DNA from 4 places in the Paenarthrobacter sp. CC6 genome. Region 4 is predicted to be linked to each of the others. Evidence: predicted binding sites of a transcription regulator. Region 4 holds the regulator's gene; each other region holds the start of a gene.

The links. Region 4 encodes HrcA, which represses chaperone genes, less so after heat shock. Its sites were predicted from a motif close to TTNGCACTCGNNNNNNNCGAGTGCNAA; they were not measured.
Region 1: PV760_RS04125 (Hsp20/alpha crystallin family protein) is a predicted target of HrcA. The motif match lies at 653-679, and genes of this name have one in related genera.
Region 2: groES (co-chaperone GroES) is a predicted target of HrcA. The motif match lies at 3,492-3,518, and genes of this name have one in related genera.
Region 3: groL (chaperonin GroEL) is a predicted target of HrcA. The motif match lies at 5,882-5,908, and genes of this name have one in related genera.

The regions. Positions count from the first base shown of each region.
Region 1 covers NZ_JARDAN010000005.1:358,226-365,339, reverse strand. The annotation lists gene PV760_RS04135 (glycosyltransferase family 4 protein) at 1-16, opposite strand, end outside; gene PV760_RS04130 (MerR family transcriptional regulator) at 179-622, opposite strand; gene PV760_RS04125 (Hsp20/alpha crystallin family protein) at 764-1,186, shown strand; gene PV760_RS04120 (J domain-containing protein) at 1,414-1,812, shown strand; gene PV760_RS04115 (hypothetical protein) at 1,809-2,186, shown strand; gene PV760_RS04110 (cell division protein PerM) at 2,861-4,195, shown strand; gene PV760_RS04105 (hypothetical protein) at 4,220-4,669, opposite strand; gene purN (phosphoribosylglycinamide formyltransferase) at 4,681-5,250, shown strand; gene PV760_RS04095 (MFS transporter) at 5,321-6,673, opposite strand; gene murQ (N-acetylmuramic acid 6-phosphate etherase) at 6,714-7,114, opposite strand, start outside.
Region 2 covers NZ_JARDAN010000001.1:80,215-87,328, forward strand. The annotation lists gene PV760_RS00365 (acyltransferase family protein) at 1-1,102, opposite strand, end outside; gene groL (chaperonin GroEL) at 1,356-2,969, opposite strand; gene groES (co-chaperone GroES) at 3,054-3,350, opposite strand; gene PV760_RS00380 (hypothetical protein) at 3,542-3,904, opposite strand; gene PV760_RS00385 (THUMP-like domain-containing protein) at 3,972-5,207, shown strand; gene PV760_RS00390 (shikimate 5-dehydrogenase) at 5,221-6,033, opposite strand; gene ykgO (type B 50S ribosomal protein L36) at 6,072-6,194, opposite strand; gene PV760_RS00400 (GTP-binding protein) at 6,225-7,114, opposite strand, start outside.
Region 3 covers NZ_JARDAN010000020.1:82,648-89,761, reverse strand. The annotation lists gene PV760_RS17940 (peptidoglycan bridge formation glycyltransferase FemA/FemB family protein) at 1-962, shown strand, start outside; gene PV760_RS17935 (threonine/serine exporter family protein) at 989-2,476, shown strand; gene PV760_RS17930 (siderophore-interacting protein) at 2,559-3,398, opposite strand; gene PV760_RS17925 (uracil-DNA glycosylase) at 3,518-4,285, opposite strand; gene PV760_RS17920 (DUF3263 domain-containing protein) at 4,394-4,729, shown strand; gene PV760_RS17915 (LytR C-terminal domain-containing protein) at 4,779-5,399, shown strand; gene PV760_RS17910 (cold-shock protein) at 5,568-5,771, shown strand; gene groL (chaperonin GroEL) at 6,092-7,114, shown strand, end outside.
Region 4 covers NZ_JARDAN010000006.1:226,300-233,413, reverse strand. The annotation lists gene lepA (translation elongation factor 4) at 1-557, shown strand, start outside; gene hemW (radical SAM family heme chaperone HemW) at 558-1,787, shown strand; gene PV760_RS05880 (DUF4870 domain-containing protein) at 1,849-2,262, opposite strand; gene PV760_RS05875 (DUF3097 domain-containing protein) at 2,392-3,243, opposite strand; gene hrcA (heat-inducible transcriptional repressor HrcA) at 3,476-4,483, shown strand; gene dnaJ (molecular chaperone DnaJ) at 4,534-5,661, shown strand; gene PV760_RS05860 (16S rRNA (uracil(1498)-N(3))-methyltransferase) at 5,664-6,425, shown strand; gene PV760_RS05855 (GerMN domain-containing protein) at 6,441-7,114, opposite strand, start outside.

The sequences.
Region 1 (7,114 bases), on a different contig from region 4:
CGATTGCGATCCTCACGCCTCCCACGGTGGTCGCGGCGGGTGGCTTACTGGGTGCGCGGGGGTGGCCTGTGCGGGAAGAGTGGGTTAACAGGTGGGTTGGGCTGGTCTCCGACTCGCAGCAAGCAGGGGCAATTTTGAAGAAGACAGTCGCACTGGGAGTAGGAAAGCCGCAAGCGACTTACTGATGTTCGGTTGGTCGCCCACCCTGTGCCCTCTTCAAATCCTTCCGCAGCCCCCGGTTGTCCGCGCGGAGTTCCTCGTTGTGCTCACTCAGCCCACGGTTGTCCTCGCTCAGCCCGCGGTTCTCCTCCTCGAGCTCCAGCACCCGCTTCACACCGGCCAGGTTCAACCCTTCGTCCAGGAGCACCCCGATCCGGCGCAGCGTGGTCAGGTCGTTTTCGCTGTAGCGGCGCGTGCCGCCGTCGGTCCTCTCGGGGGTGAGCAGACCCTTGCGCTCGTACTGCCGGATGTTCTGCTGCCCGGTTCCCACCAGTTCCGCGGCAACTGAGATCGCATAGACCCCTTGCGTGTCCCGGCCACCATCAGTGCCGCCGTCGGACGCTGGGGTGGGCAGGCCGCCGTCGTGCTCCTGGGCAGCAGTCGCGCGATCCGAAACCGCCATTAGAACCTCCGAAAATCCTCCAAAAAGCTACTTGCACCACTCTCTCACCAGTGCTATAAAAAATCTATACCAGCCAACACAGATCGAACAGGCTGGAACCTACAACAGAATCAGCATCAAAACCAAAGGAGTGAGAACCCAATGCTGATGCGCACTGACCCGTTCCGCGAATTCGACAGGCTCGCCCAACAGGTTTTTGGCACAACAGCACGCCCGGCCGGAATGCCGATGGATGCATGGCAGGAGGACGGACAATTCGTTGTTGCCTTCGATCTGCCTGGCGTAAGCCCTGATTCGGTGGAGTTGGATGTCGAACGGAACGTCCTGACGGTAAAGGCAGAACGGAAGTCGCCCGCGGGTGAGAACACGGAGATGATTGCCGCCGAGCGCCCGCAGGGAGTCTTCAGCCGGCAACTCATCCTGGGTGACACTTTGGACACCGATGGCGTCCAGGCCAGCTACGACGCCGGGGTACTCACACTCCGCATCCCCGTCGCCGAGAAGGCCAAGCCACGGCGCATTGAAATCACATCCAATGGGCAGAGGCAGGAGATCAACGCATAATCCAGTCCGTCCTGCCGGAAGGCTCACCCGGGGGTGGCCGACCGGCAGGGCAGCGACCGGGAACGACGGAGGCGGCCGCATCGGAAAAGTCGGGCGCAGGCTTCGTGCCACGTCACAGCGTTTCTTAGCGCACATGAAAGCGACCCCCGCCCGTCGTCTCCCGATTGATGGCCCCCGGCCCAGGCCGGGGGCCATCGCCTGATCCGCAGCATGAACCGGAACCCGCAGTGAGTACGCAACCCGACTACTACGCCACCCTCCACGTGCCGCCGGACGCGACGGCGCGTGAAATCACCCGCGCCTACCGCGCACTGCTGCGAACCCACCACCCGGACACCCGCCAAAAGGTCGACGACGGCGACACCACCTCCGCGGCCGACCTCCGGGAACTGCACGCCATCATGCAGGCGTACGTCGTGTTGTCGGACCCAGGAAAGCGGGCGGCATACGATCGGGCGCGGCGGAGTACATCCATTGTTGGTGCCGGCGGAACACCCGTGAAGGTCCGGGTGCACAGGCGCGAACCACGGCCTGGGACGAGCGGCGAGCAGTCACCGCTCACCTTTGGGCCCACCCGTTGGGAACCTTCGTCCAAAAACCTGAGAACACCAAGGAGTAATCCATGAGTGCTTGGCGTCCGTATGACGGCCACATCATCCCCGCGTTCTACGAGCGGTTCGAACAACGCTGGGGCAGGGGGACAGCGCCGTTCCTGGACCCGGAAGTCCACGAACAACCCCTTCCCCGGGCGCAGTGGATCAACCCGGACACCGGTGCCGCGGTCGCCGTCGTCCCCATCTGGACCGACGATCCAGAGCATCGCTCCTTCGGGGTGTTCTATTTGCCGCCGGCAGGTGACATCTGGATGCTGCGCCCCGGACCCACCACGTTCGTGGAACCAAAAGGAGGCGCCAACCAGGAGCAGGTGACACTTCGCAACGACGCCTTCAAGAAGGCCGTCAATCATGCCAAGGAGTTCATCTACGGCCCGCAGTTGTGAGTGAGCGTTCGAGCGTCTTGTGGGTTGCCGCGAGGGGTGAGGTCTCGACCCAAAGGTGTCCTTGCAAAGTGCCGAGAGCCAACCCCTCGGCGAGGTGGGTGCCGACGCCTCGGCCGGCGTCGAGCGTTTATGACCCGCAAACCGATGGCCGCCATGGATACGCATTGACGACACCCAAATTTGGGTGGCATCAATCCGTTTGCGTGGCACAGGTCGGGAAGGTTGGCGCAGGGCAGGAGGTGTGGCCGCCCCAACCCGGCGGACCGCCGTCGTGGTTGCCGCGAGGGGCGAGGTTTCGACCGAAAGGCACCCCCCAAAGTGCCGAGAGCCCACCCCTCGGCGAAAGGTGCGCCCCCAAAGTGCCGAGAGCCCACCCCTCGGCGAAAGAGCGCGTGGGCAAAAGAAGGCTGGTGCAGCCTGGGAAAGAATTCCAAGGCGGCTGCACCAGCTGCTAGTACGACTTTCTGTTAAAAGTTGTGACACCTATCCATTGGCCGCTCCTAGTTCCCGGCTTCGGTTTGTTTCCGGGCTTCAATGTCAGTCAGGGGGTGGTGGTCTGCCCCGGGAGAACACCTCCCATCTTACGGCGACCAGCAGGAAAAAGCGCTGAAATTCGCGGTATTTCAGGGGCGCCTGACGGGGGAGAGCGGCTCGTCGTGGCACGATTGAACACGATGAAACTGCGCGCTGATCAGACCGGAAACCGTGGCCTCCCTATGCCCCTTTGGCTGCAGGGCGGGTTGGAAGCGGCCCAGGCAGCGTTCATTTCGGCCATTGTTGTGGTGCTTCCGCTCGTCGGAGTGTGGGCTACAGACGGTTTCCAGGACCGCGCCGTGGACACCCTTGCGCGGCTGGGCGGCCAGGCCTGGTTGCTGATCCACGGGGTGCCGCTGGAACTGGCTCACGTGAACGTTGGCGCCGCGGCTGCGCAGCCGGGGTCGGGACTGTTGTCTTTGATTCCGCTGGGTTTGACCCTCATCCCGTTCCTGCTGGCATGGCGTGCCGGCCGTCGCTTGGCCCGCGCCTCCTACACCGATCAGCTGTGGCAGGCGTTCCTGGGCGCTTTCGTTGTGTACGCGGCGTTCGGCGCAGCCACCGGATTTGTGTGCCGCACACCCGAAGTAGTCATCAATCTGTGGTTGGCCATGTCCATCCCCTTGATCTCGTTCGGCCTGGGCATGATCGTCGGCGCCCGACGCGAGGCCAGTTCCTGGAGCCGCCTGATCGGTGTCGACGCCGTCGCCTGGCTCTCCAAGACCAGTCAGCATTCACGATGGGCAGGCTCGTATGTCGGCTCAGCACTGAAGGCCGGTTTCGTGGCCGCGATGGCCGCCGTGTGCCTGGCAGCCGTGCTGTTGGCTGTGACCATTGTGTGGCACTGGACGGACATCATCGCAGTCTACGAAGGCCTGCAGGCCGGCGCCTTGGGCGGCGCTGTGCTCACGATCGCCCAACTCGGCTTCCTGCCCAACCTGGTGATCTTCGCTTTGTCGTGGTCCTCGGGAGCCGGCTTCTCACTGGGCATCGGCTCCACCGCGGGTCCGCTGGGCACTTCCGTGGGACCACTTCCGGCGGTCCCGATCCTGGGCAGCCTGCCGGCTGGGCAATTGGATTTCGGAGCCATGGCGCTCGCGTTGCCGGTAGTGGCAGGCATCCTGGCCGGCTGGTGGTTCCTCCGAGAGGGCGAAAACCACTTTGACGAGTGGCTTTCCATCAAGATCAAGGCCCGCTGGTTCACGGCCACCGTGTCCACGCTGTTCCTGGGCGCTTTCATTGGTTCCGTCGCGGGCCTGCTTGGTGGCGCACTGGCGTGGGTCGCGCGCGGTTCTGCCGGCATAGGGCGGCTCACGGAAATCGGGCCCCACCCGCTGTGGACGGCAGTCTGGCTGGCTGCGGAAGTGGGTATCGGCGTCGTGATTGGCTACGCAGTCGGGCCCTGGCTGGAACGCCGCCAGAAGCTGCGTGAGGCCAACCTGGACGAGGCAGCGTACGACGACGAGCACGCCTGAGCGCGCAGGTCCGGTGTTGCCGGGCTACCTGAGCGAGCCCGGCATGGACTTCTCAAGTTGCGTAAGGCACTGCGTCTTCGCGGACTCCGTCAGTGCTGACCGGGCGCAATCCTGGTACGTGCTGACCTGCTTGAAGAATAGGGCCGACGTCAGGATGAGCAGGCACATAACGCCGGTCACCACCAGGCCTGAAATGGTCCCGAAGAGAATCAACCGCGGGTGCTTGTACTTGACGGTCCGCACCAGAACCGCGATGCCCAACACCAACGCGGCCAGCGTCAGAATGGCACTCAACCACACGTAATTCACGTTCAGGGAGAACACAAAGAACGCGCCCAAAGCCGACAAAAGGAAAGCGCGGAAGAGGTTCTGGGTCACGCCGAGGGCGGACTTTTCGGCCTCGGAGCGAGGTTGCTGGCTCGGCCGGGGGCCGACGTCGGGATTCATGTTTTCCAGCCTACGCGAGCCGCCCATAAGCTAGTGCAATGCGCATTGTTGTCCTTGTCTCCGGTACCGGTTCCAATCTTCAGGCTGTCATCGACGCCGTGAAGTCGGGTGAACTGGATGTCGAGATCGCCGCTGTGGGCGCTGACCGTCCCGATACCTACGGTGTGGAGCGCTCTGACGAAGCCGGCATTGAGACGTTCGTGGTGAACTTCAACTCGTTCGAAACCCGCGCGGAGTGGGATGCTGCCTTGCGGGACAAGGTCCTGTCCTACAGCCCGGATGTTGTGGTCTCCTCAGGATTCATGCGGATTGTCAGCGCGGACTTCATCGACGCTTTCGGCGGTAAGTACGTCAACACGCACCCGGCCCTGCTGCCGGCATTCCCCGGCGCCCACGGTGTCCGCGACGCCATGGCCTACGGCGTGAAGGTCACAGGCTGCACGGTCCACTGGGCCGACGCCGGTGTGGACACAGGGCCCATCATCGCGCAGGAAGCTGTATCAGTGCTTCCGGACGACACCGAAGAAACCCTGCACGAACGCATCAAGGTAGTGGAGCGGCGCCTCCTGGTCCAGACCCTCGCCGAGCTCGCCGCCGCACCCAACTGAGCCGGCCCACCCACGGGAACCCCAAGGGCGCCCACCCCAAGGGCCCCCGTCCCCTCGCTGGCTAAACGGGCTAGTCGAGGATCTGCTGCTTGGTCTCCGGGGCGAAGAACGCCATCCAGAGCACCGAGAGCAGCACCAGCCCACCCGCCAGCGCGAAAGACGTCGCCAACCCGAACTCCGGCCAGAAGAAGGAAGCAAACACCAACGGGCCGAATCCGGCGCCGATGCGGGAAAACGTAGAAGCCCAGCCGAAGCCGGAGCCACGCAGCTCCGTGGGGTACAGCTCGGACACATAGGCGTACAGGACCGGGATGGCCACCTGCACCACAAAGCCGAACACCAGCAGCCAGAACACGGCTGCGGAGGGCACATCCACCACGAACGCCACAATCGCCAGCGTCAACGCGGACAGCGGACCGGTGATGGCGAGGATCCACTTGCGTCCCACACGCTCCACCAGGACTGCGGCCACCACGACGCCCAAAAGCCCGACGGCGGCCATTCCCGCCGTGGTCACGAACGCCTTGTACTCCTCAAACCCCGCGCCGATGAGAATGCGCGGCATCCAGGTCAGCGACAAGTAGTAGACCAGCAGAATGCTGAAGAACAAAGCCCAGGCAGCCGTCGTGATCTTCCAGTTGAACTGCCAGATCCGCAGCAACTGGGTCCACGCGGAACCCGCCGAGAGCCGGGGAGCGGCTTGGGGCTCGGGCAGGCTGTACGCGCGCGGCTCAGCGCCGGTCGCGTCCACCAGCCCATCAATGACGGCCGCTGCCTCGGCCCGCCGGCCCTTTCGGATCAGGAACAGAGGAGACTCCGGAACACTGCGCCGGATCCAGAAAACCAGCAACGCGGGGAGCACCATGATCAGCATGGTGAGCCGCCAGTCGCCGTAAGCCGCAACCAGCCAGGCCGATACGAACCCGCACAGGGCAGCGCCCACCGGCCACCAACCGTCCATGGCTGTCAGTACCCGGCCACGTTGCTTGCGCGGCGTGAACTCACCCACCAACGCATAGTCCACGGGGATGCAGCCGCCAAGGCCAAAGCCGGCCATGAAGCGGAAGATGCAGAACCACACGATGTCCGGCGAGAACGCACCCAGAACGGTGAAGATGCTGAAAATCAGGAGGGTGGCGGTGAAAGCCTTCTTCCGCCCAATGGTGTCGGCGATAGTGCCCCAGGCGAACGCCCCCACTGCCATGCCGATCAAGTTGGCGGTACCGATCCACGCAGCGTCGGCCGGCTGCAGCGACCAGTGCTTGGACAGCAGGGGGATCAGGATGCCGTTGAGCGTGACGTCCCAGGCATCGAACATGAACCCGAGGCCACCGATCAGGAAAATCCTGCCTTGAACCTTCCACCGCCACGGCAGTTCCTGCACTACTTGTTCGCCGCTGGGCACGGCTGTGTATGTATTCATTGGGCCTCCTGCATGCAACTTTATGCGCTGCCGGGCAACGTTACTTCTGGTTCTCGATGGCCCTGCGCAGGAAACCGCCGGCTTCCTCCAGCGCACCCTTGGCCTGACCAGCATCGATGCCCGTCAGGAGCACCAGAATCGCGGCTTTCACCGAGCCGCCCACGGAGTCCAATGCGGCGGCGGCTTCCTGGGCGGAAACCCCGGTGGCGTGCTGGACGGTCCTCTGCGAACGGGCCTGCAGCTTCTCGTTCGTCGCACGCAGGTCCACCATGAGGTTTCCGTAGGTCTTGCCCAGCTTCACCATCACCAGCGTGCTGATCATGTTGAGGACAAGTTTCTGCGCCGTGCCGGAGTTCAACCGGGTGGAGCCGGCGATGAACTCCGGACCCACCACCACCTCGATCGCCGCATCCGCCACATGGCTCACGGCCGAGCCCTTGT
Region 2 (7,114 bases), on a different contig from region 4:
GGAACGCCAGCGTCAGCGAGAGGGCGATGATGGCAGTGCCGGAAAGCCATCCAGCGTGCTCTTTGCCGCTCCAGCCCAGCGCGATGACCAGGATGGGCCAGTGCCAGAGGTACAGGGCGTAGGAATTGTCGCCCAGGCGGACCAGGAACTTGGAGCTCAGGATCCGGTCGACACCGAAGCGGCTGCCGGTCTGGCCTGCCGCGATGACGGCGACGGCTGCCAGGGTGGGCCACAATGCCACGAAACCCGGGAAAGCCGTCTGGACCTGCAGCACGATGCCGCAGGTGAGCATGGCAATGACGCCGATCCAGCCCATCAGTACGCGGACGGGTTTGGAGAAGTTCAAGCCCGGCAGCACCAGGGCCAGCAAGGTGCCCAAGGCAAATTCCCACAGACGGGCGAAGGTATCGAAGTACGCCACAGCCTGGTTGGTGGCCGTGAAGATGATGGAGTAGACGAACGAGACCAGGAAAATTATGGCGAAGACATACACGAGGGTCGCCCGGTACCTGAGGGCAAAGCGGCGGCACAGAAGCGCGACCGCTGCGAAGATCACCGGCCAGATGATGAACACCTGGCCCTGGATGGACAGTGACCAGAAGTGTTGCACCGGGCTGGCCATGCTGTGGTCCGTGGCGTAGTAGTCCACCGCAAGCTGTTGGAGCAGCCAGTTCTCGTAGTAGAACAAGGACGCCCAGGCCTGCTGGACAATTTCAGCCCACCGTGTAGGTGGCAGGAGGACGAAGGTGGCTGTCAGCGTTCCCAGAAGGACAACCACGACGGCGGGCAGCAGCCGCCTGAATAGGTGCAGCCAGTGCCGCAGGAGGTCCATGGGGCGGCCCTGTTTATAACGGCCCGTGAACTGCAGGGTCATGAGGAACGCGGAGATGAGGAGGAAGACATCCACCCCTCCGGAAACCCGGCCGATCCAGATGTGATAACTCACCACCATGAGGACGGCCAGTGACCTGAGACCTTGGATTTCAGGGCGGAACTTGGACTTTCCAACGGGACCGGAAGCCCGCCTACCGCGGTGGGCAGGGGCTGTAATCGCTGGGGTAGTCACGTTAGGCAGTTCCTTAAAGCGGCTGGCACAAAGCATCCATAATACGCGGTTCAGCCCACCCGCCCCCACTTCGAGGATGCTGCTGACCGCCTTCCGCACCTCCCCCGGGCCCGGTTCAGCCATCCATTCTTGCAGCTCTTCCTGTGTGTGACCTGTGCCGATGCGTCATTCGGGTCCCTGCGGCCACAGCGATACGCCGGCCCGGAAGTTGTGATGCATCGCACAGGATCTTAACAGCAGAAACCCCGGTCACAACTAGGTGCGACCGGGGTTTCCGTGGGACAGGCGCTTAGTGCTGGTGGCCTGCGTGTGCGTCTTCTTCCTCATCGGGCTTCTCGGCAACCAGGGTCTCGGTGGTGAGAACCAGGGCAGCGATGGAAGCGGCGTTGCGGAGTGCAGAGCGGGTGACCTTGACGGGGTCGATCACGCCGGCGGCGATCAGGTCCTCGTACTCGCCGGACTTGGCGTTGAAGCCGTGGTTGGCTTCGAGTTCGGAAACCTTGGCGGTGACCACGAAACCGTCGAAGCCGGCGTTCTGCGCGATCCAGCGCAGCGGCTGGACCAGTGCGCGGCGAACGATGCCTACAGCGGCCGCAGCGTCACCTTCGAGGTCCTTGACTGCCTGGGACTCGTCCAGGGCCTTCAGGGCGTGGATCAGGGCGGAACCGCCACCGGAAACGATGCCTTCTTCGAGGGCTGCACGCGTCGAGGAAACGGCGTCCTCAATGCGGTGCTTCTTTTCCTTCAGCTCAACCTCGGTGGCTGCGCCAACCTTGATGACGCCGATGCCGCCAGCGAGCTTGGCCAGGCGTTCCTGCAGCTTTTCCTTGTCCCAGTCGGAATCCGTCCGGGTCAGCTCAGCGCGGAGCTGTGCAACGCGGTCGGCAACGTCCTGGGCCGAACCGGCACCGTCAACGATGGTGGTGTTGTCCTTGGTGACCGTGATGCGGCGGGCGGTACCGAGTACCTCGAGGCCAACGGAGTCCAGCGTCAGGCCCAGGTCCGGGGAAACTACCTGCGCACCGGTCAACGTAGCGATGTCCTGGAGCATGGCCTTGCGGCGATCGCCGAAGCCCGGAGCCTTGACGGCAACGACGTTGAGCGTGCCGCGGATACGGTTGACGATCAGGGTGGAAAGGGCTTCGCCTTCGATGTCCTCAGCGATGATGAAGAGGGGCTTGTTGGCCTGCAGGGCCTTCTCGAGCAGCGGCAGGAAGTCCTGCAGCGAGGAGATCTTGCCCTGGTTGATCAGGATGAGGGCGTCTTCGAGGACAGCTTCCTGGCGTTCTGCGTCGGTGACGAAGTACGGGGAGAGGTAGCCCTTATCGAACTGCATGCCCTCGGTCAGGACCAGCTCGGTCTGCGTGGTGGAGGACTCTTCGATGGTGATGACACCATCCTTGCCTACCTTGCCGAAGGCCTCGGCGAGGAGCTCGCCGACTTCATCGCTCTGCGCGGAGATGGCTGCGACGTTGGCTACCTGGGTGCCTTCGACTTCGCGGGCATTCTCCAGGAGGCGTGCAGCGACGGCTTCCACTGCAACTTCGATGCCGCGCTTGATCTCGCCGGGAGCTGCGCCGGCAGCAACGTTGCGCAGGCCTTCCTTGACCAGGGCCTGGGCCAGCACGGTTGCCGTAGTGGTGCCGTCACCGGCAACGTCATTGGTCTTGGTGGCTACTTCCTTGGCAAGCTGGGCGCCAAGGTTCTCGTAGGGGTCGTCAAGCTCAACTTCACGGGCGATGGTGACACCATCGTTGGTGATCGTGGGGGCGCCCCACTTCTTGTCCAGGACGACGTTGCGGCCGCGCGGGCCCAGCGTCACCTTGACAGTGTTGGCGAGCTTGTCGATACCGGCCTCAAGAGACCGGCGGGCAGCATCGTTAAAAGCAAGCTGCTTTGCCATGGTTGTGTCCTTTCGAGACAGAAAACCCGCACCGCTGACGCTCGGAATGATTCCAACGCGACGGCGGTGCGGGGCTCCAGGAAGTTACTTTACGACGATCGCAAGGACGTCGCGGGCGGACAGAACGAGGTACTCGCTGCCGCCGGTCTTGACTTCGGTTCCACCGTACTTGGAGTAGATGACGACGTCGCCAACAGCTACGTCAACCGGTACGCGGTTGCCGTTGTCATCGAAGCGGCCGGGGCCGATTGCAACAACTTCGCCTTCCTGCGGCTTCTCCTGCGCGGAGTCCGGAATAACCAGGCCGGAAGCCGTGGTCTGCTCTGCTTCGAGCGGGCGAACAACAATACGATCCTCAAGAGGCTTAATCGAGACCGACACTCGGACTCTCCTTTTCATGAGCTGATTCATGGACTAAGAACTAGGGTGCCGTGGCGTACAACCGTCGTCGCGGTGCCGGTGGACGCCTGGCGTGATTAGCACCCTCAAGGGGAGAGTGCTAACTAGACTCTATGTAAGGCGTTAGCACTCGGTCAAGGTGAGTGCCAGCATTTCGTCATCGGTGAACGTTGTCACTGGTCCCGGAGGTCATCAAGGTCGTAGTCTTCGCCGTCGTCGTCCTCATCCAAGGAAGCGCTGCCGCGGTTCAGGTAAAGCACCACCGCCGAAGCCACCGCCACGACGCCGGAAACCACCAGCGCGATGATCCCGCCGAGGCGCGCACCGGCGTAGAGGTCGCGGATGTCGCGTGCCTCATCCGTCGCATCGTTCACGCTCTTGCCACTGACGGAGTAGGCCGCTGCGTTGAAGGAATCCAGCGCGAAAATAACGATCAGCAAGCCTATGCAGACCACCGCGATGACAGCGCCCGCGATCAGGGCGGGACGGGCATACGTGGTGAGGCGGGAGGGCTGTGGTGCTGCGTTGTCTTCCATGAAAACAACCCTATCCGGCTGATTCCCCAGTCACGCAGCCATGACGCGCGACGTTAGGCTTGTTCCCATGCCTCATGCACCGCAGGAACAGATCGCACCTTTATTGACCACTGAAGGTTGGGAGCTTCTTGCCTCGCTGGGACCCTACCGTGAGGCTGATGCCTTCAGCGTCAATGCCAGCCTCCGCAAGGCCGGCCACTCCCCGGAACTCGTGGCCGCCGTGCTCACGCAGTCCCGTTTACGGACCCGGGCTGAGGCGAAGTTCGGCGAATTCGCCCGGCAGATGCTGTTCACCCAGGCGGGCCTGGAGCAGGCAACCCGGCTGAACGTCGCCGCCCGCCACGCCGAACGTTTTGCCCAGGCCGGCATCACCCACGTGGCCGATCTCGGCTGCGGCCTCGGCGCCGATTCCATGGCGATGGCTTCCATGGACATTGCTGTCACCGCTGTGGAGATGGACGAAACCACCGCTGCCTGCGCCATGATCAACCTCATGCCTTTCCCGCATGCAACGGTGGTGCACTCGGACGCGGAATCAATGGACCTCGAGGGCATCGACGGCGTGTGGATGGACCCTGCCCGACGCACCACGTCCACGTCGGGAACCAAAAGAATCTGGGACCCGGAGGCGTTCTCGCCCCCCTTGTCCTTCGTGGAGAGCGTGGCGGCCACCGGGCGTGCAGTAGGGGTGAAGATGGGCCCGGGCATCCCCCACGACTCGGTGCCTTCGGGCTGCGAGGCCCAATGGGTTTCCGTGGGCGGCGATGTCACCGAGGCCACCCTGTGGTTCAACTCAGTAGCCCGCCCGGGCGTCCGCCGCGCCGCATTGCTCCTTGGCAGCCAGGGCGCCGCCGAAATCACCAGCGGCGAGGACTTCGGCGGTGGCCCGGAAGCCGCCGTCGGGCCTGTTGAAGGCTTTCTCTACGAACCCGACGGTGCGGTGATCCGCGCGGGCCTGGTGGCCGACGTCGCCGAGCGGCTGGGCGGGCACCTGGTGGACGAGCACATCGCGTATATCTGCGCCCCGGAACTCCACGACACTCCGTTTGCCCGGGCCTACAAGGTGCTGGACGTGATGCCGTACAACGTCAAGGCCCTCAAAGCGTGGGTGAAGTCAAACAACATCACCGTGCTGGATATCAAGAAGCGCGGCACGGCAGTGACACCCGAGGAACTGCGGAAGCAGCTGCTCCCCGCCAAACCCGCCAAGGGCAAAGATGCGAAAACAGCCACCCTTGTCCTCACCAGGATCGGCGAGGAAAGAGTGGCTGTCGTGGTGGAACCGGTGACCGCCCAGGCTTAGCAGGCCTGCGGCGTCAGCGACGCGAGAATTCCGAGGCCTCCCGTACTTGGCCGGGCGTCGGGCGAACGCCGGTGTACAGGACGAACTGTTCCTCGGCCTGAATGGCGATGACCTCGGCTCCTGTGATGACCGGCTTGCCCGCAGCGCGCGCGGCGGTGATGAGCGGCGTTTCGGAGGGAAGGGCCACCACATCGAACACCACCTGCGCGGCTGCGATGGTGGCGTCGTCAAAGGACTGGGCGGTTTCGTCCGCGCCGGCCATGCCCAGCGGGGTGACGTTGATGATGAGGTCCGCGGTGGCTCCGTTGACGTCGTCCTGCCAATCGAAGCCGTAGAGGTCGGCGAGCGCTCGGCCGGTGGTTTCGTTGCGGGCCACGATGGTGACGGCAGTGAACCCGGCGTCCCTCAGGGCGGCCGCAACAGCTTTGGCCATTCCCCCGGCGCCGCGGAGCAAGACAGTATGGCCGCTGGGGACTTCATGGTCCTTCAGAAGCCTGGCGATCGCGATGTAATCGGTGTTGTAGGCAGTGAGGACGCCGTCGTTGTTCACGATGGTGTTCACCGAATCGATGGCCTTGGCCGACGGATCCATGACGTCAACCAGCGGAATGACTGCCTCTTTGTAGGGCATGGACACCGCGGCACCCCGGATCGGGAGGCCGCGGATGCCCGCCACCGCAAGGGTGATGTCCGCGGGGGCGAATGCCTTGTAGACAAAGTTCAGGCCGAGCAGATCGTACAGATAGTTATGGAACCTCGTCCCGATGTTGCTGGGCCGGGCCGCGAGCGAAATGCACAATGACATGTCTTTGTTCAGGATGGGCATCCACCCATTAAACAACGCCCCTCCAGGCTTCCGTGCGGTCAGCCCTGGCGGGCCTTCATGCGCGGGTTGTTCTTGTTGATGACGAACGTGCGGCCACGCCTGCGGACGATTTGCGCCCCGGGGATCTTCTTGAGTGCACGCAGCGAGTTTCGGACCTTCATGGTGTTTCTCCTTTTTTGTTGGTGTTTGGCTTAGAGGGCGTCGCTGAGTTCCAGGGGGTCATCCCACGCGTCGGCATCCATGGCCATTTCGGCCTCCGTCAGCTGGCAGCCTTCCAGGAGTTCACGGATTTCCGCGGCGTCAACATCGTCGGCCCGCCCAGTGATGGCCAGGACGGTTCCGCGGTCCCCGTGGCTGGGGTGCCAGTCGAGGAAAGCGTCGACGTCGGCACCCACTTCTCCGCGCAGGCCTTCTCCCATGGGGGCTGCTTCCGTGGAATCGGCCATCCAGTTGCCCGTGCTTTCGAGCCAGATCCGTGGACCGATGCCTTGGACAGCTATCCGCTTGGTGGGAGCGGAGGCGATCCACAGTCGGCCCCGCATCCAGTGCATGCCGACAGCCAAGCGCGGAAGCGCCTCCCGGAAACGGCCCGGATGAAGTGGCCGGGCAGCCCGATGGAGCACGGTCCGGAAGGAACCTTCCCTTTCAGCCAGGGGCACACGCACGACGCCGGGACGGTTGCGGGCAGCTGCTTCGGCGGGGTCGAAGCAGCCCGGCCGGAAATCATCGGCCGCTGCGGCAACGGTTGCATGGGGTGCCAATTCGCCAAGTAACTCCACCCCCGACACCCACTGCGGCGAACCCTCGCGGGGATCCCCTGTCAGCACGGCACCCAATCCCGGATAGGCCATCACGGTGTCCACGTGCCCGAATTCGCCGACCAGGAATTCGCCACTGGTCCGCTCGTCCTGGGGCATGGACGTGAAGCCGGACTCAAACAGGGTGTGGCGGTCCCAGATGTGGTCGTCCAACTCTGCGGGGTCCAAGGCGAGCACGGCGTTGTCGATGACCGCCGGGCGGCTGAGCCCACTGCGGAGCTCCGCCACGGCCATTCCGGCTGCGACGCCTGGCGGCAGGCCCA
Region 3 (7,114 bases), on a different contig from region 4:
GCGCGGAGCATCCGGAAGTCGAGGACAACCGTCCATTGCTCAAGGAACTGGAAGGCCTTGGCTTCCAGCACCAGGGCTTCGACATGAACTTCGCCAACATCAACTGGATGTTCATCAAGCAGCTCGACGGCATCGCCGATTCCGAAGAGCTCATCATGGGTATGAACTACCGCACCCGCAAGGCCATCAGGAAAGCGGAGAAGAACGGCGTGTACCTGGAACAGGCCACGCTGGAAACGCTGGATGACTTCTACAGCGCGCTGAGCACTGCCGGCGACGAGAAGGGCTTCACGTACCGCGAACGCGAGTACTACGAGCAACTCCTCAGGAACACCTCCGATGAGTTCACCAAGCTCATGATGGCCAAGATCAACATCCCCGAGTACCGGGCCTCCATTACCGAACGCCTGGAAGCTGAATCCGCTACCCTTGCTGACCTCAAGCGGGAGGTTGAGGAAACCGGCAGCAAGAAGAAAGCCAACCGCGTCAAAGTGGTCCAGGATCTCGTGGACAGCTACGAGCGAAGCCTGAAGGACATTGAGCGCTTCCCGGACTCCGTGGGCGTGGCTACCGTAGCTGCCATTCACTTTGCGTGTTCAGGTGACGAACTCACGTGCGTCATCGGCGGCACCGTGCAGGACTACATCTACTTCAACGGCGCAACGTCCCTTTACTGGGGCATGATGCTGCACGCGCTGAACAACGGCTACTCCCGCTACAACTTCTACGGGACTTTCGGCATCCAGGGCCAGGACGAAACCGGGCACGGTGGCTATGAATTCAAGAAGGGATTCGGTGGCGAGGTAGTCCAGCTGCTGGGTGACTTCGTTGCTCCGGTCAGTCCCCTGAAGTACACGGCGTACCGTGTGGCCAGGAAGCTCGCAGGGGCCGCCCAGACAGTTCTGGGACGATTGCCGCTGGGCAAATTGCCGGTAGTACGAAACCTGCGGGGTAACCGCTGATCAAACAGCCAAGGGAGGATCGCCGCGTGACTGAACGCCCCGATGGGTCCGCCAGCCGGCCCCAGACCGACGGGTTGCCAAAGACCCAGCCGTTGCGCCCGTCGCAGGTCCGGCAGAACGTCAACGCCAAACGCATGCTGATGCGCCTGGTGCAGGGCGATAGTCCGCCTACCGCTCCCATGAACATCGTGGACCGGCTCGCCGGGAGTCCTTACGCCAATCCCACCATCCAGGTGGTTGGCGTGGACGCCTCGGCCCGCAAGACCATCGACTTCGCGCTCCATTTGGCCGAAGTGATGTTCCGTTACGGTGCGGGTGCGTTGGAAGTAGAGACGAGCATGATCGCTGTCACGGCCGCGCTCGGACTGAAGAACGTGGAAGTGGACATCACCAACCAGTCGGTGGCCATCAACTACGCTCCCAAGGACCAGACCCCCATCACCCTGCTGAGGGTGGTGCGCTCCTGGACCAACAACTACGCCGGATTGGCTCAGGTCCATCAACTGGTCACCGACATCGTGGCCGGGGGAGTTGGCCGTGACGAAGCCGTTCGCCGGCTGAACGGCATCATCCGCAGTGCCAAACCCTTCCCCCGGTGGATGGTGACGATCGCCTTCGGTATCTTCGCCGCAGTCTTTGTGGGTGTGTTGGGTGGCGGCATTGGTGCCTCGGCGGTGGCTTTCGGTTCCAACATCCTCATCAGCCTGCTGTCCCGCCAGCTTGTTAGATGGCGGACGGCGGACTTCTTCAACACCATGGCCTGCGCCTTCCTGGTTACGTTCGTTGCCCTGATGCTCCGTTGGGCGGGGGTGGAGATCGCCCCATCCATTGTGGTGGCCGGTGGAATCCTGCTGCTCCTTCCCACGGGCCGGCTGGTGTCCTCGGTGCAGGATGCCATCAACGGCTTTCCGGTTACTGCCGCAGGCCGGTTCCTCTCCACGCTGCTGACCTTTGGCGCGATCGTGGCGGGCATCGGCGTGGCCGTGGTGGTCGGGACACTCATGGGCAGCGCCGTCCTCGACGTCACCCAGACGTTCCCCGACGCGTACCCGCTGTGGGGCCAGGCCATCCTGATCGCCGTCGCCGTAGTGGCAATCGGCGTGACGGAACAGACCCAGATGCGGTTGTTGATTCCGACGGCGGCAGTCGGGTTGGTAGGTTTCTTCGTTTTGTGGGGGGTCGGCCAGGCCGGCCTGGGGGACCGTTTGTCTCCAGCCGTTGCGGCCGTGGCCATTGGCCTCCTGGCCCGTGTGGTGGCGTTGAAGCTGGGTGCCCCGCAGCTGGTGGTGGCTGTTCCGGCCGCGCTCATCCTGCTGCCGGGGCTCACCATTTTCCGGTCAATGTATGCCTTGACCGTGGAAGGCGGCAACATCCTGCTGGGTGCGGGCGGAATGCTGAATGCAGGCGCGATCGTACTCGGGGTAGCCGCAGGAATCGTTCTCGGCGACAACCTCGCCAGGCCGCTGACCAAGGGTCTTTCCAGCAACGAACGCCGCCGGGTGCGCCGGCGCTAGGCCGCCTCCCCCCTCTGGAGTTTTTGTACAGATGTTGCCCCTAAAAGGCCTTTTTAGGGGCAATATCTGTACAAAAAGTCGGCTAGATCTGGCCGACGGGAAGCTTCTTCTCAGCTTGGAACACTTCTTCCACACGGCCCAGGGCCCAGTACCCGGACAACGAAACCTGCGAACGCTCCAGGCCGCGCTGGACGAAGAAGATCTCCCTGAGGCCCTTCATGTACCCCCGCTCGCCGTGCGCGAAGACGTCGACGCGTCCCGGCAGCCATTCGGTGCTGCGCAGGGCGTCCAGGAGCAGGGGGCTGGAGCCGGCCGGCGTGCCCTTGCGCAGCAGCCAGTGCAGTTCGACTCCGTGGGGCGCTGCGAGGGGAAGAATGTCGGCTTCGCTGTCTACCTCGAGGTAGGCGGTTCCCCGGGCGTCGGCGTCCAGGGCCTCAATGCATGCGGCGATCGCAGGGATCGCTGCGTCATCTCCGGCAAACAGGTACCAGTCGGCGTCGGGGGATGGGTTGTAGCCGCCGCCCGGACCAGTGAAAATCAGCGAATCCCCGGGCCTGGCCTTGGCCGCCCAAGGACCTGCAAGGCCTTCATCCCCGTGCACCACGAAGTCGATGGCCAGTTCTTGTGCCTCCAGGTCCACCCAGCGGATGGTGTAGGTCCGGGTATGCGGCCACTGTTCGCGTGGCATGGTCTCGCGGATGGCCCACAAGTCCAGGGGCTGCTCGTAGTCGATGCCGTCCTGCGGGAAGACGATCTTGACGTAGCGGTCCACGTAGTCGTTGTTGACGTAGTCGTTGAACCCCGGACCGCCGGCCACGATCCGCACCATGTGGGGCGAAAGGCGCTCGTTCCGCAAGACGGTCAGGTTGACCTGCGGACGGCTTTTGCGTGTGGCGGACGAGGTGACGGGGAGAGCAGTCATATAGGTAAGCCTAAGCTAATCGACTGGGCCCCGGCCGGGTATGAGTCGAAGGTTACAAGTCGAAGGTTACAAACGCTCCCTCACGTTCCGCGTGCTTGGGCCGGACGCTCCCTCACGTCCTACAGGACCGGGAGTTCCCAGTCGACAGGTTCCGCGCCTTGTTCGACCAACAATGCGTTGGTCCTGCTGAAGGGTTTGGAACCGAAGAAGCCCCGGGACGCCGAGAGCGGGCTTGGATGGACGGAGACCACCGACGGCGCCCCCTCCAGCAGCGGCACGACACTTTCGGCGTCTTTGCCCCACAGGATTGCGACCAGCGGCTTCTGCCGTCCCGCACCGTCCGTCCGCTGTGCGACGGCGGTGACTGCCGCCGTCGTGATGGCCTCCCATCCTTTCCCGCGGTGGGCGCCGGCATTGCGGGCCTCGACCGTGAGGACGCGGTTCAAGAGGAGGACGCCTTGCTCCGTCCATGCGCTGAGATCGCCATGGACGCGGGGTGGGAGGCCGAGGTCGTCATGAAGCTCTCGGTAAATGTTGGCAAGGCTGCGGGGGATGGGCCGTGTTTCGCGCGAGACGGAGAAGGAGAGTCCCACGGCGTGTCCCGGTGTCGGATAGGGATCCTGGCCCAGGAGGAGGACTTTGACGTCGGACAAGGGTTGCTGGAACGCCCGGAGGATGTTCCCGGAGGCGGGGAGGATCTGTTTGCCGTCGTTGGCACGCCGGGCGGCAAAGGACAGGGCATCGCGCAGTTGGCCTTCGACCGGACGCAGGGCATCGGCCCAGTCGGGAGCCATCAGCTCCTCAATCGGACGGTCAAGCAGCGCAGCCAAGCCCGCGTCCTCCGGGCCCGCAGGTTCAAGATCAAAGAGAGCATCCTCGCCAGTCACCTGGCCATTGTCTCCCGCGTGGCGGAGGTCGGGCGAATGACAGTGATGTTATTCGCCCGTAACATGGGGGTAGGACATTTTCCCCAACAAGCGTCGAAGGAGTATGCCGTGGCAGAACCAGCACCGGAACCAATGGCGCCGCAGGCCGACGGGTTGGCCTTGGAAGATCTCACGGCCGGTACCCGAAGCGACTCCCCATTGAGTGAGCGTGATCAGCAGATGTTGGCGCTGGAACGGCAGTGGTGGAAGTATGCCGGCGCGAAAGAACAGGCTATCCGGGAGCTCTTCGACCTCTCTGCCACCCACTATTACCAGATCCTGAATGCACTGATCGACACCGAGGACGCGCTGGCCCACGACCCCATGCTCGTCAAGAGATTGCGTAGACTACGTACGTCCCGCCAACGCGCGCGGACAGCGCGGCGCTTGGGGTCGGACGCGTAAATCGCCAGGCTGATCTGTCAGCAGCAACCAGCAAGGACAACGCTTCACCATGACCAAATATGCCAGGGACGAATTCGACCAGGTCCCACAGAACACCTCCCGGCAGGGCGTTCATCGCGACGGCCAGGACATCGCGCGTCCCACCTTGTGGCCGGTTCTGACTGTTGGAGCTGTGGCTCTGGTGCTCGGCCTCGTAGCGTTCCTCATCCTGCCGAACCTTGGGCTTGTCGCGCCCAGCGCGTCGTCAAACGTCTCGACGCCGGTACCCCAGCAAACATCCACCTCGCCGTCCGCTGCGCCTTCCGAATCGAGCAGCGCCCCGCACGCTTCCAGCGAACCGAGCACCCAGCCGACGCCGTCGAGCACTCCGTCAGCGACGCCGTCATCGGCGCCGGTGGACAAGAGCGTTCCGGTGGCGGTTTACAACGGGGCAGGTACTGCCGGCTTGGCGGGCAGGGTTGCAGGCCTGGTGCAGGGCGGTGGCTGGACGCTCAGCACGGTAGCCAACTGGGGCGGCATTCCCCAGCAGACTTCGGTGATCTTCTACAACGCTCCGGCGCAGAAGGCCAATGCAGAGGCCTTGGGAACCCTCCTGGGCATCCAGACGATCATTGAGACCCCGGATGTGCAGCAGCCGCTGGTTGTCGTAGCGGGACCCGGCTACCAGTAACGGCGCGACTCCACGGCCCAAAACGGCCAACTCGGTTAAGCCTCAATAACAAAACCAGCACCCCGCCCATTGGGGGCAGCGCCGGCGGAGTGACTGTGGTTACAGTGGACTAATTCCGGTCCGGAGATCCCGGCAACCGGTCTTGGCTACTGCGAAAGTGTGGGCATCATGGCATTGGGAACCGTCAAATGGTTCAACGCCGAAAAGGGCTACGGATTCATCACTGTGGATGAGTCCGGCGACGACGTCTTCGTGCACTGGTCGGCTATCCAGATGGATGGCTTCCGTGCCCTCGAGGAGGGCCAGAGGGTGGAGTTCGAACTGGGGGAGGGCCAGAAGGGACCGCAGGCCGAGGGTGTTCGCGTCGCCTGACTTTCAGGGTTGTCCCGCATCGCCATCAGCTATCGGCTGAAACCCGTGTTTTTACTGCGAAAAGTGGAGGCTCTGCTTGCACTCTCCCCGGTCGAGTGCTAATTATTGATTTAGCACTCCTGCGGTTCGACTGCTAAATCCGGCCCGGGTTTCCCCGGTGGCGGACAGTGGTGGGATCGCTGGGAGATCAAGAAACACCTTGGTGGGGTGAGGTTCGGAACGCGGGGCATACAGAGGCCGCACGTGAAGGACCGTCCGTCGCGGGCACCCCATCTGACAGGTACCTTCTTAACGACTGTCCCGAAAGGACTACCGCCGTTATGGCCAAGATCATTGCATTTGATGAAGAGGCACGCCGCGGCCTCGAGCGGGGCCTGAACATCCTCGCAGACGCCGTCAAGGTCACCCTCGGCCCGCGTGGACGCAACGTCGTCCTCGAAAAGAAGTGGGGCGCCCCCACGATCACCAACGATGGCGTTTCCATCGCCAAGGAGATCGAGCTGGACGATCCTTACGAGAAGATCGGTGCAGAACTGGTCAAGGAAGTTGCCAAGAAGACGGATGACGTCGCTGGCGACGGTACCACCACTGCAACCGTCCTCGCCCAGGCACTGGTGAAGGAAGGCCTGCGCAACGTTGCCGCAGGCGCCGACCCGCTGTCCCTCAAGCGCGGTATCGAGAAGGCTGTTGAGGCAGTCATCAGCGAACTGCTGGCCTCCGCCAAGGAAATCGAAACCAAGGAAGAGATCGCAGCTACGGCTTCCATCTCTGCCGGTGACCCGGAAATCGGCAGCCTGATCGCCGAAGCCCTGGACAAGGTGGGCAAGGAAGGCGTCATCACGGTTGAAGAGTCCAACACCTTCGGCCTGGAACTTGAGCTCACCGAAGGCATGCGCTTCGACAAGGGCTACATCTCCGCTTACTTCGTCACGGACGCAGAACGCCAGGAAACGGTCCTCGAAGACCCGTACATCCTGATCGTCAACTCCAAGATCTCCAACGTGAAGGAACTCGTCACGGTTCTGGAGAAGGTCATGCAGTCCAACAAGCCGCTGCTGATCATCGCCGAAGACATCGAGGGCGAGGCCCTGGCCACCCTGATCGTCAACAAGATCCGTGGCACCTTCAAGTCTGTTGCCGTCAAGGCTCCGGGCTTCGGTGACCGCCGCAAGGCCCAGCTGGCCGACATCGCCATCCTCACCGGTGGCCAGGTCATCTCCGAAGAAGTTGGCCTCAAGCTCGAAAACGCCGGCCTGGACCTCCTCGGCACCGCCCGCAAGGTTGTTGTCACCAAGGACGAGACCACCATCGTTGAAGGTGCCGGCGACGCTGACGCAATCGCA
Region 4 (7,114 bases):
AACTGTGCCAGAGCCGCCGCGGCCAGATGAAGGGCATGGATTACCTGTCCGAGGACCGCGTGGAGCTCCGATACTGGATCCCGCTGGCCGAGATCGTGTTCGACTTCTTCGACCTCCTGAAGTCCAAGACCCGCGGTTACGCCTCGCTGGACTGGAAGGCCGACGGCGAACAGGTCGCCGACCTCGTCAAGGTCGACATCCTGCTACAAGGTGAACAAGTGGATGCGTTCAGCGCCATCACCCACCGCGACAAGGCCTACGCCTACGGTGTGATGATGACCGGAAAGCTCCGCGAGCTTATTCCCAGGCAGCAGTTCGAAGTGCCCATCCAGGCAGCCATTGGCTCCCGCATCATCGCCCGTGAGAGCATCCGTGCCATCCGCAAGGACGTTCTTGCCAAGTGCTACGGCGGTGACATCACGCGTAAGCGCAAGCTGCTCGAAAAGCAAAAAGAAGGCAAGAAGCGCATGAAGATGGTGGGCCGCGTTGAGGTTCCCCAGGAGGCCTTCATCGCAGCACTGACGACCGACGAGTCCAAGGACAAGGCCAAGAAGTAAATGCCCAGCGTCCTTCCTTTGGGCGATCCGGCACCTGCGGATGGATTATTGCCACCGCAGGTGCTGGACGGCGTCGAGCAACGCAAATTCGGGCTCTACGTGCACATTCCGTTTTGTGCCGTACGGTGTGGCTATTGCGATTTCAATACGTACACCGCCACGGAGCTCGGCGGGGGAGCGTCGCAGGATGCCTATGCTTCCACGGCTGTTTCCGAAGTCGCTTTCGCGGCGACGGCCCTTGAGGCTTCAGGCCTTCCGCATCGTCCACTAAGCACAGTATTTTTTGGCGGCGGTACGCCCACGCTCCTGCCTGCGGAGGATCTCGCAGAGATCCTGCGCGCCGCCGTCGGCTACTGGGGCTTGGAGCCCGGCGCTGAGGTGACCACCGAGGCCAATCCGGACTCTGTAACACCCGAATCCTTGAAGGTGCTTGCGGACGCGGGCTTCACCCGCGTGTCCTTCGGCATGCAGTCTGCGGTTCCGCACGTGCTGAAAGTGCTGGACCGCACCCACACTCCCAGCCGGGTTCCGCTGGTGGTGCAATGGGCCCGCGAAGCAGGCCTCTCCGTCAGCCTGGACCTTATCTACGGGACACCAGGGGAGTCCATGGAGGACTGGGAGTTCTCACTCAAGACGGCACTCTCGTACGGGCCGGACCACATCAGCGCCTACGCATTGATAGTCGAGGACGGCACCAAACTTGCCGCGCAGATCAAACGTGGCCAGGTGCCCGGAATCGACGACGACGACCACGCCGCCAAGTATGAACTGGCGGACAAGATGATCTCCTCGGCCGGCTTGAACTGGTACGAAGTCAGCAACTGGTCGAGGACTCCGGATCAGGCGTGCAAGCACAATCTCGCGTACTGGCGCGGAGACGACTGGTGGGGAATCGGCCCCGGCGCGCACTCACACGTGGGCGGTGTCCGGTGGTGGAACGTCAAACACCCCACGGCCTACGCATCACGATTGGGGGCAGGGACCTCACCTGCCGCAGGGCGCGAAACCCTCGACGCCGGCACCCGGGAAGTCGAGCGGATCATGCTGGAGGCGCGGCTCGGAACGGGACTTGCCGTAGATGCCCTGGATGCGATTGGGCGCCACGCGATGGCGGGCCTCATTGCTGACGAACTGGTTGATCCGGTTCAGGCATTCAAGGGACGACTGGTTCTTACCCTTAAGGGAAGGTTGCTCGCAGATGCCGTAGTCCGCAGGATCCTGCCGGACTGACCTTCGCCTGGGACTGACAGCCCGGTACGGTACCCCCGGAGTCATCGGGCGGATCGGGGTCCTACTTGATCCAGCGCAGGTTGAAACGGTAGCGGTGCGGCTGGCCGTGGTTGACCCGGATGCCCGCTGAAACAGAGAAGCACGTCAGTGCCACCCAGATACCCGTGGCAATGACGGCAAAAATGTTTCCCACCACCGGCAGCAGAACAAGGATGTTGGCCAAGACGGCGGCAATGGTGGGAGGCAAAGTGAAATTCAGTGCCTCCTTGGATTCCTGCGCAGTGAACGGCCCGCGGTCGCGGAAAATCAGGTAGATCAGGAGAGCCGGCAAGCATCCAAGGATGCCGCCGAAGTGCGCCAAAGTGGCCCACTGCCTGTCCTCGCTGGCTGTCAACGGGAGTGCGTTGGCAGGGGCGCCATGGTACTGGGGCCGGCCTGCGGCGCTGCCCGGTTCTTCAGGAGCGTTATCTGCCACGGTGTCTTCCCTTTGCTTTAAATGCTTTAAAGATGCTGCTGTGTTGCTGTCCAAGAATACCGGGCCGCGCGTCCTTCCCGGGACCAACGCCCCGGAAGCATGCCGGATCCTGATGATCCGGACCGTGGACTACGGGACGGTGAGGAAGTCGATGACTTCTTCCACACGCCCCAACAACGATGCCTCAAGGTCCGCATAGCTGTGCACTGCGCCCAGCAGGCGCTGCCAGCCCAGCCCGATGTCCTCCGCTGTTTCGTGGGGCCAACCGAAGGCCGTGAGAATCCCGGTCTTCCAATCAGTGCCGCGGGCAACGGCGGGCCATTGCTCGATGCCCAGGACCTTCGGCCGGATGGCCTGCCACACGTCCACATAAGGGTGGCCCACGATCAGGACGTTGCCTGCAGCGCCGGGGACAGTCATGGCCTCGGCCGCGATCCGGGACTCCTTTGAGCCCGCCACGAGGTGGTCCACCAGGATGCCAAGGCGGCGGCCGGGACCGGGTCGGAAGTCGGCAATGGCGGACTTGAGGTCGTCCACGCCGTGGAGCGGTTCCACCACAATTCCTTCAACACGGAGGTCGTCACCCCAGACTTTCTCCACGAGTTCAGCGTCGTGCTTGCCCTCCACCCAGATGCGGCTGGCCTTCGCGACCTGCGCCCGTTGCCCCTGGACCTTTACCGAACCCGAGGCCGTGCGATTCGCCTGAACCGCTGAAGCGGGCCGGCGAGGGGCCGGAGGCATCAACCTGATCGCTTGTCCTTCGAGAAGGAATCCGTACCCGAGTTGGAACGACTTCGTTTTACCGCGCCTGTCCTCGAGCGACACGATGTGCATGCCACCGGTCTTTTCCACCCGGGTGACTTCGCCCACCCATCCTGACTGGACGTCTTCGAGGACCATGCCGCGTTGCACCGGCACCTCAGGGAGCTGGCGTTTGGCTGGAGCGGTCAGGTCCTGCGGGCCCCAATTGTCGAAAGCCAAGGAATTCCTACCTCTGTGGTGATGTGAAAGGGGACAGGGGCGGGTTGCCGTCAGCCGGTATCGGGACGCCGCCCTGGATGCAGTCCTCGGACGGTTTCAATGCTAACAACGTGGTGGCTCATACTAGACTTGTTAGCACTTGGGCATGTTGAGTGCTAAGTGTGCGGTGATCCATTGGAGGTCCCGCGGGGACCGGTCCCATGGACCATGGCAGTCGTCAGGAGGTGTAGCAATGAGTGAGCCACGCAAATTGGAAGTGCTGCGTGCCATCGTTGAGGATTACGTGCATTCCCGGGAGCCGGTGGGATCGAAAGCCCTCGTTGAGCGTCATCACCTGGGTGTTTCCAGTGCCACCATCCGCAATGACATGGCTGTCCTGGAAGAAGAAGGTCTCATTGCCGCCCCGCATACCAGTGCCGGCCGAATCCCCACTGACAAGGGCTATCGCCTGTTCGTTGACCGCATCTCCCAGGTCAAGCCGTTGTCCGCCGCCGAGCGTCGGGCAATTCATTCGCTGCTTGAAGGACCCGACGACGTCGATGACATTCTTGAGCGCACAGTACGGCTCCTTTCCCAGCTGACCAACCAGGTCGCCGTCGTGCAGTATCCCCACTCGCACCGCGCATTGGTCCGCCACGCGGAGTTCGTTCTGCTGGCCCCCAAACAGGTGCTGGTGGTCCTCATTGCGGACACCGGGAGCGTCGTGCAAAAAGTCATCGACGCCGGTTCGGACGTGGGGAACGAGGCTTTGATGTTGTTGAGGTCACGATTCCTCGGCAGCATCGCCGGCACCCAGCTGGCACTCCTGCCGCAGGTGTTACCGTCGGTGGTGGCCCTTTGCCCGCCGGATCTTCGTGCCCTCGCCCAAAGGCTGGCCAATGGCTTGGAGTCCCTGAGCGACACCAGCCGTGAGGAACGCATTCTGATGGCCGGTACGGCCAACCTCGCACGTTCCAACGTTGACTTCCCGCTAAGCATCGGTCCCGTGCTTGAGGCCCTTGAGGAACAAGTTGTCATGCTCCGGTTGTTGTCGGACATGGGAGACGATCCCCGGGGCGTGACAGTCAGCATTGGCCGGGAGAATCCGTACGACGGCCTGGCCGAGGCCTCTGTAGTGGCCACCGGCTACGGTTCCGGCGCCAAGGTGGGAATCCTTGGACCGACCCGCATGGACTATCCCACCACCATGGCAGCAGTTCGTGCCGTGGCCCGTTACCTTTCCCGCATTCTCGGCGGCTGAACACCGGCCCGGGAAAACATCCGCAGTACAACCAGGAAGAGATACCGACTTTGAGCAGCCACTATGACGTTTTGGGAGTCTCGCCGGAAGCCACCGGGGAAGAGATCAAAAAGGCGTACCGCAAGTTGGCGCGGAAACTTCACCCGGACGTAAACCCGGGTGAAGATGTCGCGGAGCAGTTCAAGGCCGTGACGCACGCTTACGAAGTGTTGTCAGATCCCCAGAAGCGCCGCGTCTACGATGCCACGGGCAACGAGAACGGCACTGATAACGGCTTCGGCGGCGGCTACGCCGGCCAGGGCTTCGCCTTCCAGGACATCTTCGACACGTTCTTTGGCGGCGGCGGTGGACACGGAGGGCCCGCCTCCCGCGTACGACGTGGCCAGGACGCCCTTATCAGCGTTCGGATCGACCTCAAGGATGCCGTGTTCGGCGTCAACAAGAAGCTTGAAGTGGACACAGCCGTGGTCTGCCCCACCTGCGACGGCAGCTGCTGCCGCCCGGGAACCCACCCTGAACGCTGCGACATCTGTGGTGGCAGCGGCCAGGTTCAGCGCGCCGTCCGCTCCATCCTGGGGCAGGTCATGACCACCGCCCCCTGTGGTTCCTGTGAAGGCTTCGGCACCGTCATCAAGGATCCCTGCAACGAATGCAACGGCCAGGGACGCATCAGGAGCCGCCGTTCGCTCACCATCAAGGTTCCCGCCGGCGTCGCTACCGGTACGCGAATCCAGCTGTCCGGCCAGGGCGAAGCAGGACCCGCAGGTGGTCCGGCCGGTGATCTCTACGTGGAGATCCGCGTCAACAACGATTCCACGTTCGTACGCGAAGGCGACGACCTCCACGCCACCCTCAGCGTGCCCATGACGGCTGCTGCCTTGGGGACCGACGTGCAGCTTGAGACGTTCGACGGCGCACAGGACATCGAAGTGAAGGCAGGCACGCAGTCCGGAGAGGTCATCACCCTTCGTGGCCTCGGCGTAACGCACCTGCGGGGCTACGGCCGCGGCGATCTCAAGGTTCACCTGCATGTGGAAACACCTACAAAACTGGACCATGCACAGGAAGAACTCCTCCAGCAGCTTGCCAAGCTCCGCGGCGAGCAGTTCACCGAAGGAAAACTGGTGGCCAGTGGTGGCATGTTCGCAAAGCTCCGGGACAAGCTCGGTAACCTGTAGCGGTGAGCAACCCCGTTTTCTTTACGCCGGCCGGCAGCCTCAGCCACGTAGCGCCCGGTACTGATTTTGTCCTGGAGGGTCCGGAGGCCCGCCACGCAGTGACGGTGAAGCGCTTGGCCGTCGGTGAGTCCGTTGACATCGCCGACGGCGCAGGTGCCCGTCTCACTGGTGTGGTCGCCGAAGCGACGCCCGGTGCCCTGACGGTCACCGCCACCGACATCGTCTTCGAAGCCCAGCCGGACGTTCGATTGGTACTGGTTCAGGCGTTGGCCAAGGGTGATCGCGACGAGCTCGCAATCGAGACGGCAACGGAACTCGGCATTGATGCCGTGATTCCCTGGCAGTCGGAGCGATCCATCGTGCGCTGGAAGGCGGAGCGGGCAGCCAAGGCGCATGCGAAATGGGAGTCAGTGGTCACCGCGGCTGCAAAGCAGGCGCGCAGGGCCTGGGTACCTCCAGTCCGCCCGATCGTCGACTCCAGCGGTTTGGTGAAAGCCGTTGCCGAGGCCGACTTGGCCGTCATTCTTCACGAGGACGCCAAAAACCCTCTGCGGGAGGTCCTGGAGAGGCTGGATGTCAACGGCGCTTCACCCAGTGAGGTTCTGTTGATCGTGGGGCCTGAGGGCGGGATCTCGCCGCGTGAAGTGACGCGGCTTAGCGATGCAGGGGCCGTGACGGCCCTCTTGGGTCACCATGTCCTGCGGTCGTCGACGGCGGGACCCGCCGCCGTCGTCCTGGCCAGCGACGTCCTCGGTCGCTGGTAGCCGGCGAACGTCGAATCAGGCCACGGTGAACAACCGGGTGTCCGTGCTCGATTCGATGGCCTTGCCGGCATCGTCGACCTCGGTTACCCGCAATTCATATTTTCCGGGTTTCAGTGTCGCGCCGAAGCTGAACAGACCATACTGCCCGGGTTCGCCGGTTGCTTTGGTCTGGCCCGTGAGCAGGCTCGACTTCTCACCCTTGCCGTTGTCCTGAAGGATCTGCCAGCTGATGGGCCGTGAATTGTCCGTGGTGCGCCCGTTGAACTTGATCAAACCAGGGGGCAGGGACACGTCCTCCTGCGGATCGATGATCCACAGCGGCGCCACCAAGGAAGCATCACGCGTCATGGGTTCGCCAAGTTTCACTTGCCCGAACGCCATGTAGTCCTTGTGTCCGTCAACGAGAATGACCACTTGGATCTGCTGTCCGGAGTTGATGAGTCCGGAGGACGATGCCGCGGCCGACGCGGTGTAAACCAGCTGCTGGATGGCCCGTTGCGCCATCCCGGCATCGAGGTTTGAGTTGAAGGCGTCGCGGGACACATCAACGGTGATCACGTTTTTCCCCGAGATGGAGGTCGCCAGGCTTCCTGGTTCCTGCCAGGGCGTGAAGAAGTCGTGATCCAGGGGCTTTTCCGCCATCATGATCCGCAGGGCCGTCGTCACAGGATTGCCGTCACCGGAAATGT